Regions from separate parts of the Bacillus sp. N6 genome, predicted to be linked through region 1. Evidence: a T-box and tRNA genes for the amino acid it is inferred to sense, from the RefSeq annotation. Region 1 holds a T-box; the other holds one or more tRNA genes.
What was found. A T-box is a leader RNA that pairs with one kind of tRNA and senses whether it is charged. The one in region 1 lies ahead of alaS (alanine--tRNA ligase), so its partner is inferred to be a tRNA-Ala.

Region 1 (4,387 bases):
CATCAAGTTGAGGAAGATGGTTCATTAAGCTCTCTTGATGATTTATTTGATGAGAATGAAAGAACGATTGGATAACGAAAAGGGGGATTTACTTTGAATCTACGCAATTCATTAATCGCATTAGGTGTTGGAGCTGCAGCATATCAATATGCTCGTAAGCAAGATGTATTTTCAAAACGCAATATGAAAAAAGCACGTAAGATGATTAAGTCTTACTTATAATCATTTCGATAAAGTGAAAACTCCCTTATAGACAAGGGAGTTTTTTTATGCACTCATATGCAAATAAAAAAGTCCAATTTCTGAGAAAAGATAAGATAGACCGTAACAGCCGACGCCAAGTATTCCATACTGCCATAATTGCTTCGCTTTTTCTTTACGTGAGGAACGAATAAAGAACCCCTTCCAAATACCAAAGCCGATACAAATCCATTCAAGAATCATAAAAAGTGCTGATAATCCAAGCATAAACAAAACCATAATTAGCCCTCCTGATTACATTATTTCATGCTGTATTCTCAGGGGTGGTTGTCCTTGTTATGTTATTTATATGTACGTCTTTAAAAAACAGTATGGTCCGTATGAAAAGATTTTAAAAGTTTCACACATAACCTAACCCATTTATTTTCAAAATAAAGGTGGAGGAGGTTTTTCATGTGAAGAATCTTAAAATCATTTGGATATATCGTTTAGGATTATTGTTACTTGTTTTTCTTTGTTTGCTCGTCTTTTTAAAAATTAAGCCACTATGGGCACCGATTATTTTTGTATTTAAAGTAGCGATTACGCCGTTTCTTATCGCCTGTTTTATTGCGTATTTATTGCACCCTTTAATTGAAAAAATTCATAAGGAAGGGATGCCCCGTACACTTGCCATTTTGCTCATTTATATCCTTTTCTTTGGTGGAATTGGTTATGGGATTTATAAAGGAACACCAGTCGTTATTAAACAGTTACAAGAGATTAATGAACAATTTCCGCAGTTTACAAAGATGTACGATTCGTGGATGGATGGCGTTACAGAACAAACAGCGAATTTCCCTTCGTTCATTCATGAAAAGGTGAAACAACTTTTTGTGGGTGTGGAAACGAAGATTCAAGCGCTTTTAAATAAAGTGATGAGTACAGCTCGTGGTGTACTCGATTCATTGCTCATTATTTTCTTAATACCGTTCATTGTATTTTACATATTAAAAGATTATGGTGAGTTTTATCATATCTTTTGGAAACTAGTCCCAAGTAAATGGCGAGGTACGGGGCAAATGCTTGCGAAAGAAATTGATAAGTCACTTGGAAGTTATATTCGAGGACAGTTATTTGTTTGTTTAGTATTAGGGGGAGTATCAGCTCTTTCTTTTTGGTTTATCGGTATGAAATATCCATTATTGCTTGGCATTATTATTGGGGTAACGGATATAATCCCGTACTTTGGTCCTATTTTAGGAGCGATCCCGACGTTAATGATTGCAGCAACAGTATCAACGAGTTTACTTATTAAGGCGGGGATTACGATTGCTATTTTGCAATTTGTGGAAAGTAACATTTTATCGCCTTACATTGTTGGTAAGTCACTTCGTATGCATCCTGTTATTATTATGCTTGCATTACTAGTTGGGGGGGAAGTAGCTGGTATTGTAGGATTACTAATATCGGTTCCGATTTTAGCAGTTATTCGTACTGTCATTGTTCATGTGAGACCTCTCTTGAAAAAAGAAAATGTGTAAGTATAGAAGCCCTCTATGTAAGAAATAGAGGGCTAATCATATATTTATTTAGAAAGCTGCTCGTGTATCTTTTGAACGAGGGAGCTCACATCATTTGTTTGAATATGTTTTATTTTTTTCCATTCATTATCATACATAAATACAATTTGATTGTTGAAAAGACGCTTTTGTTCTTTTAGATTAGAAATTTTTGCAAAAGAGTACTCTTCAAATATTGGATTCTTACTTACATCTGGCCCGTAAAAGAATAGCCTTTTGTTCGTTAAAATTAGCAATCCTGGCCTTGCGACGGAACGATAAATAAATATGTCTAATGAACATGCTGCGTAAAATAATATCGTTTCGTCAGTTGCTAATATGTTTTTAGCTTTGTTAAGTAAGGTTGTCATTGTGATCGCTCCTTTATTTTATTAACAATAATTTAATTATAGCAAAAAAAGTAATATTTAGAAATTTTTATAAATTATTATTGTAAGGAGATTCCAATTTATTAATAAACGCATAATATATGAAAAGGCTGTTAAGAATGAATAGTAGAATACCTATGATTAATAAGCGATTAATACAATATAAATGATTATCTACATTGACAAACTTAAGAGAATTCTATTATATTTAGTCATATAATACATTAAATCAATGACGGAACAAGTACGTTACAGTCCATTTATAGAGAGAAGCTTCCATATGGCTGAAAGAAGCTTTAAATGAAGGGTAACAGAAAGCTAATCCTGAGAGCAGCTAATCACTGCCGTCTTGCCACGTTACGGCACCATGAGGTGATGAATTGATTGTTATTGTAATCAATTCATAATTAGGGTGGTATCGCGAGTTAACTCTCGTCCCTTTTATAGGGACGGGAGTTTTTTATATTTAAGGAGGAAAATACAATGAAACAACTAACAGGCGCACAAATTCGTCAAATGTTTTTAGACTTTTTCCAAGAAAAAGGACATGCAGTAGAACCTAGTGCATCACTAGTTCCACATGAAGATCCATCTCTTCTATGGATTAATAGTGGTGTAGCTACATTGAAAAAATATTTTGATGGACGTGTAATCCCACAAAATCCACGTATTACAAATGCTCAAAAATCAATTCGTACAAACGATATTGAAAACGTAGGGAAAACAGCTCGTCACCATACATTCTTTGAAATGTTAGGAAACTTCTCAATCGGTGATTACTTCAAAGAAGAAGCAATTACATGGGCTTGGGAATTCTTAACGAGCGACAAATGGATCGGATTCAATAAAGAATTACTATCAGTTACAATCCATCCAGAAGATGAAGAAGCATTCACAATTTGGAATGAGAAAATGGGCGTTCCAAAAGAGCGTATTATCCGCTTAGAAGAAAACTTCTGGGATATCGGTGAAGGACCAAGTGGACCGAATACAGAGATTTTCTATGACCGCGGAGAAGCTTACGGTAATGACTTTAGTGACCCAGAATTATATCCAGGCGGAGAAAACGAGCGTTACTTAGAAGTATGGAACCTTGTATTCTCTCAATTTAATCATAATCCAGATGGTTCATATACACCACTTCCTAAGAAAAACATTGATACAGGGATGGGTCTAGAACGTATGACATCTATCGTTCAAGATGTGCCTACGAACTTTGATACAGATCTATTCATGCCGATGATTGGTGCAACAGAATCAATTTCTGGTGAGAAATATCGTAATGGCGATTTAGAAAAAGATATGGCGTTTAAAGTAATTGCTGACCATATCCGTACAGTAACATTTGCTGTTGGTGACGGTGCTCTTCCTTCTAACGAAGGCCGTGGTTATGTATTACGTCGTTTATTACGCCGCGCTGTTCGTTATTCGAAGAAATTAAACATTAACCGTCCATTCATGTTTGAATTAGTACCGGTTGTTGGAGAAGTAATGAAAGACTTCTATCCAGAAGTACTTGAAAAGAAAGATTTCATTGCGAAAGTTGTGAAAAACGAAGAAGAGCGTTTCCATGAAACACTTCATGATGGTGAAGCAATTTTAGCTGAAGTTATTACAAAAGCAAAAGAAGAAAAAACAACTGTTATTTCTGGAGTAGATGCGTTCCGTCTATATGACACATACGGTTTCCCAATTGAATTAACAGAAGAATATGCAGAAGAAGCTGGCATGACAGTTGATCATGAAGGTTTTGAAAATGAAATGGAAAAACAACGTGAGCGTGCACGTGCTGCTCGTCAAGACGTTGACTCAATGCAAGTTCAAGGCGGTGTACTTGGAGAAGTTAAAGTAGCGAGTGAGTTCGTTGGTTACGGTACAGTTGCAACAGAAAGTAACGTTGTTGCACTTGTGAAAAACGGCGAATACACAGACAGCTTACAAGCTGGTGAAGAAGGACAATTAATGCTTGATGTAACACCATTCTATGCTGAGAGCGGTGGACAAATTGCAGACCGTGGTTACCTTCTTGCTGATGGCGTGAAAGTTCTTGTAAAAGACGTGCAAAAAGCACCAAATGGTCAAAACTTACACAAAGTTGTTGTTGAAGAAGGTACATTAACGAAAGATGCGGCTGTGAAAGCTATTATCGATACGAAAAACCGTAGTAGCGTTGTGAAAAATCATACAGCAACTCACTTACTACACCAAGCATTAAAAGATGTACTTGGAACACACGTTAACCAAGCAGGTTCTCTT
Region 2 (4,387 bases), 470 kb from region 1:
CAGGTTGATATTCCTGTACCACCTCTTTATCGTTTGAGCAATGGAGGGACGCAGAAGGATAGAAGAAGCGTGCGATTGGTTGTGCACGTCCAAGCAGTTAGGCTGATAAGTAGGCAAATCCGCTTATCGTGAAGGCTGAGCTGTGATGGGGAAGCTCCTTATGGAGCGAAGTCTTTGATTCCCCGCTGCCAAGAAAAGCTTCTAGCGAGATAAAAGGTGCCTGTACCGCAAACCGACACAGGTAGGCGAGGAGAGAATCCTAAGGTGTGCGAGAGAACTCTGGTTAAGGAACTCGGCAAAATGACCCCGTAACTTCGGGAGAAGGGGTGCTTTCTTAACGGAAAGCCGCAGTGAATAGGCCCAAGCGACTGTTTAGCAAAAACACAGCTCTCTGCGAAGCCGTAAGGCGAAGTATAGGGGGTGACACCTGCCCGGTGCTGGAAGGTTAAGGAGAGGGGTTAGCGTAAGCGAAGCTCTGAACTGAAGCCCCAGTAAACGGCGGCCGTAACTATAACGGTCCTAAGGTAGCGAAATTCCTTGTCGGGTAAGTTCCGACCCGCACGAAAGGTGTAACGATTTGGGCACTGTCTCAACCAGAGACTCGGTGAAATTATAGTACCTGTGAAGATGCAGGTTACCCGCGACAGGACGGAAAGACCCCGTGGAGCTTTACTGTAGCCTGATATTGAATTTTGGTACAGTTTGTACAGGATAGGCGGGAGCCATTGAAACCGGAGCGCTAGCTTCGGTGGAGGCGCTGGTGGGATACCGCCCTGACTGTATTGAAATTCTAACCTACGGGTCTTATCGACCCGGGAGACAGTGTCAGGTGGGCAGTTTGACTGGGGCGGTCGCCTCCTAAAGTGTAACGGAGGCGCCCAAAGGTTCCCTCAGAATGGTTGGAAATCATTCGTAGAGTGCAAAGGCATAAGGGAGCTTGACTGCGAGACCTACAAGTCGAGCAGGGACGAAAGTCGGGCTTAGTGATCCGGTGGTTCCGCATGGAAGGGCCATCGCTCAACGGATAAAAGCTACCCCGGGGATAACAGGCTTATCTCCCCCAAGAGTCCACATCGACGGGGAGGTTTGGCACCTCGATGTCGGCTCATCGCATCCTGGGGCTGTAGTCGGTCCCAAGGGTTGGGCTGTTCGCCCATTAAAGCGGTACGCGAGCTGGGTTCAGAACGTCGTGAGACAGTTCGGTCCCTATCCGTCGTGGGCGTAGGAAATTTGAGAGGAGCTGTCCTTAGTACGAGAGGACCGGGATGGACGCACCGCTGGTGTACCAGTTGTTCTGCCAAGGGCATAGCTGGGTAGCTATGTGCGGAAGGGATAAGTGCTGAAAGCATCTAAGCATGAAGCCCCCCTCAAGATGAGATTTCCCATAGCGTAAGCTAGTAAGATCCCTGAAAGATGATCAGGTTGATAGGTTCGAGGTGGAAGCATGGTGACATGTGGAGCTGACGAATACTAATAGATCGAGGACTTAACCATATAATATGAAGCAATGTTATCTAGTTTTGAAAGAATATAAAAAACTTGTTGACTTTAGAAGTTAAATGAGTTACAATAATTCTTGTCTTAAATGAATACAGTCTGGTAATGATGGCAGAGAGGTCACACCCGTTCCCATACCGAACACGGAAGTTAAGCTCTCTAGCGCCGATGGTAGTTGGGACCTTGTCCCTGTGAGAGTAGGACGTTGCCAGGCAAACGGAGGATTAGCTCAGCTGGGAGAGCACCTGCCTTACAAGCAGGGGGTCGGCGGTTCGATCCCGTCATCCTCCACCATTTAGCCGACTTAGCTCAATTGGTAGAGCAACTGACTTGTAATCAGTAGGTTGGGGGTTCAAGTCCTCTAGTCGGCACCAGTTTTAATTTTGAGAGCCATTAGCTCAGTTGGTAGAGCATCTGACTTTTAATCAGAGGGTCGAAGGTTCGAATCCTTCATGGCTCACCATTTTAATGAAATATGCGGGTGTGGCGGAATTGGCAGACGCACTAGACTTAGGATCTAGCGCCTTTGGCGTGGGGGTTCGACTCCCTTCACCCGCACTTTTAATAAAATATCTCAAACATGTCTTGCGGAAGTAGTTCAGTGGTAGAATACAACCTTGCCAAGGTTGGGGTCGCGGGTTCGAATCCCGTCTTCCGCTCCAATTTTCAATATGACATGCCGGGGTGGCGGAACAGGCAGACGCACAGGACTTAAAATCCTGCGGTGGGTGACCACCGTGCGGGTTCGACCCCCGCCCTCGGCACCATATGCGCCCGTAGCTCAATTGGATAGAGCGTTTGACTACGGATCAAGAGGTTAGGGGTTCGACTCCTCTCGGGCGCGCTTTTATTAACGGGAAGTGGCTCAGCTTGGTAGAGCACCTGGTTTGGGACCAGGGGGTCGCAGGTTCAAATCCTGTCTTCCCGATATTCCCAAAAACATGGGGCCTTAGCTCAGCTGGGAGAGCGCCTGCCTTGCACGCAGGAGGTCAGCGGTTCGATCCCGCTAGGCTCCACTTATTTTAATATCATTTATGGCGGTGTAGCTCAGCTGGCTAGAGCGTACGGTTCATACCCGTGAGGTCGGGGGTTCGATCCCCTCCGCCGCTACCATAAAGGACCTTTAGCTCAGCTGGTTAGAGCAGACGGCTCATAACCGTCCGGTCGTAGGTTCGAGTCCTACAAGGTCCACCACTAAAGGTTTATATCTCGGAGGTATACCCAAGTTCGGCTGAAGGGATCGGTCTTGAAAACCGACAGGCGGCGAGAGTCGCGCGGGGGTTCGAATCCCTCTACCTCCTCCATTTTTTCTTAAATTACATATTATATCATCGCGGGGTGGAGCAGTACGGTAGCTCGTCGGGCTCATAACCCGAAGGTCGCAGGTTCAAATCCTGTCCCCGCAACCAAATGGTCCCGTGGTGTAGTGGTTAACATGCCTGCCTGTCACGCAGGAGATCGCCGGTTCGACCCCGGTCGGGACCGCCATTTTAATAAGGCTCGGTAGCTCAGTCGGTAGAGCAGAGGACTGAAAATCCTCGTGTCGGCGGTTCGATTCCGTCCCGAGCCACCATTTTGAAGTCGCAAGCCGGCTTAGCTCAATTGGTAGAGCAACTGACTTGTAATCAGTAGGTTGGGGGTTCAAGTCCTCTAGCCGGCACCACTTTCAAAATGAGCCATTAGCTCAGTTGGTAGAGCATCTGACTTTTAATCAGAGGGTCGAAGGTTCGAATCCTTCATGGCTCACCATTTTCAATTTAATGCGGGTGTAGTTTAGTGGTAAAACAAGAGCCTTCCAAGCTCTGGTCGAGAGTTCGATTCTCTTCACCCGCTTTTCAATTATGGGCCTATAGCTCAGCTGGTTAGAGCGCACGCCTGATAAGCGTGAGGTCGATGGTTCGAGTCCATTTAGGCCCACCATAATTGTTCCGCAGTAGCTCAGTGGTAGAGCTATCGGCTGTTAACCGATCGGTCGTAGGTTCGAGTCCTACCTGCGGAGCCATATTTATAGAGAAGTACCCAAGTGGCTCAAGGGGCTCCCCTGCTAAGGGAGTAGATCGCGAACGCGGTGCGAGGGTTCGAATCCCTTCTTCTCTGCCAGTAATTGGCCCGTTGGTCAAGTGGTTAAGACACCGCCCTTTCACGGCGGTAACACGGGTTCGAATCCCGTACGGGTCATACTAAAAGAGATAGCATAAACTGCTATCTCTTTTTTGTTGTGTATAGATATAGAAGAAGCTATGACAGATTATAAATAATAAGTTTAAAATAGGATTACCTTTTCTCATGCATAAGAAGAGATAATCCTATTTTTTGAACATGTTTTAACTCTCTATTGAATGTCCATCTTGTTTAATAACAGCATGATTATATGCGAAGTGAAGAGTTTTGTATCCTAAAAGTGCAATAGTGAAGGCAAGGCCTCCTGCTATAATAGCCACACTAAATCCTGCTCGAGCTCCAAAATTATCAATAACTAAACCAGCTATCGCTGATCCTAGGGAGACTCCAATTCCAAGTCCTGTAATTGCCCAAGTCATTCCTTCTGTTATTTTTGATTCAGGTACGATTCTTTCCACAAGCCCCATAGTAATAATCATAGTAGGAGCGACAGATAGTCCTGCAAAGAAGACAATAACTATTAGCCAAGCAATAGTATTTACGAAAAATAGTGGCAGCATTGTTATCATGGAAAGTGTGACTGCTATTAAAAATTGATTATAGGGTGGAGCATTGAGTTTAAGAGTACCGAAAATAAGGCCTGCCAGGCATGAACCGATTGCATAGACAGAAAGTACAAAGCTAGCAGTTACTGCGTTTCCTTGATGTTCAGCAAAAGCTACACTAACGACATCTATTGTGCCAAAGATAGTACCTATAGCAATGAGTG

Region 2: it encodes a tRNA-Ala, which carries the amino acid that the T-box ahead of alaS (alanine--tRNA ligase) is inferred to sense. The anticodon was not compared.

The regions. Positions count from the first base shown of each region.
Region 1 covers NZ_CM127843.1:4,287,942-4,292,328, reverse strand. Annotated here, with positions in the region: gene ACUXVC_RS22120 (hypothetical protein) at 1-75, shown strand, start outside; gene ACUXVC_RS22115 (YrzQ family protein) at 94-222, shown strand; gene ACUXVC_RS22110 (hypothetical protein) at 268-480, opposite strand; gene ACUXVC_RS22105 (AI-2E family transporter) at 657-1,724, shown strand; gene ACUXVC_RS22100 (PH domain-containing protein) at 1,769-2,113, opposite strand; T-box leader at 2,355-2,574, shown strand; gene alaS (alanine--tRNA ligase) at 2,615-4,387, shown strand, end outside.
Region 2 covers NZ_CM127843.1:4,755,046-4,759,432, reverse strand. Annotated here, with positions in the region: rRNA gene ACUXVC_RS24640 (23S ribosomal RNA) at 1-1,494, shown strand, start outside; rRNA gene rrf (5S ribosomal RNA) at 1,596-1,711, shown strand; tRNA gene ACUXVC_RS24630 (tRNA-Val) at 1,716-1,791, shown strand; tRNA gene ACUXVC_RS24625 (tRNA-Thr) at 1,796-1,871, shown strand; tRNA gene ACUXVC_RS24620 (tRNA-Lys) at 1,885-1,960, shown strand; tRNA gene ACUXVC_RS24615 (tRNA-Leu) at 1,975-2,055, shown strand; tRNA gene ACUXVC_RS24610 (tRNA-Gly) at 2,085-2,159, shown strand; tRNA gene ACUXVC_RS24605 (tRNA-Leu) at 2,176-2,264, shown strand; tRNA gene ACUXVC_RS24600 (tRNA-Arg) at 2,268-2,341, shown strand; tRNA gene ACUXVC_RS24595 (tRNA-Pro) at 2,352-2,425, shown strand; tRNA gene ACUXVC_RS24590 (tRNA-Ala) at 2,441-2,513, shown strand; tRNA gene ACUXVC_RS24585 (tRNA-Met) at 2,534-2,610, shown strand; tRNA gene ACUXVC_RS24580 (tRNA-Ile) at 2,615-2,691, shown strand; tRNA gene ACUXVC_RS24575 (tRNA-Ser) at 2,709-2,801, shown strand; tRNA gene ACUXVC_RS24570 (tRNA-Met) at 2,830-2,906, shown strand; tRNA gene ACUXVC_RS24565 (tRNA-Asp) at 2,910-2,985, shown strand; tRNA gene ACUXVC_RS24560 (tRNA-Phe) at 2,995-3,070, shown strand; tRNA gene ACUXVC_RS24555 (tRNA-Thr) at 3,085-3,160, shown strand; tRNA gene ACUXVC_RS24550 (tRNA-Lys) at 3,171-3,246, shown strand; tRNA gene ACUXVC_RS24545 (tRNA-Gly) at 3,260-3,330, shown strand; tRNA gene ACUXVC_RS24540 (tRNA-Ile) at 3,341-3,417, shown strand; tRNA gene ACUXVC_RS24535 (tRNA-Asn) at 3,425-3,499, shown strand; tRNA gene ACUXVC_RS24530 (tRNA-Ser) at 3,507-3,597, shown strand; tRNA gene ACUXVC_RS24525 (tRNA-Glu) at 3,604-3,675, shown strand; gene ACUXVC_RS24520 (MFS transporter) at 3,822-4,387, opposite strand, start outside.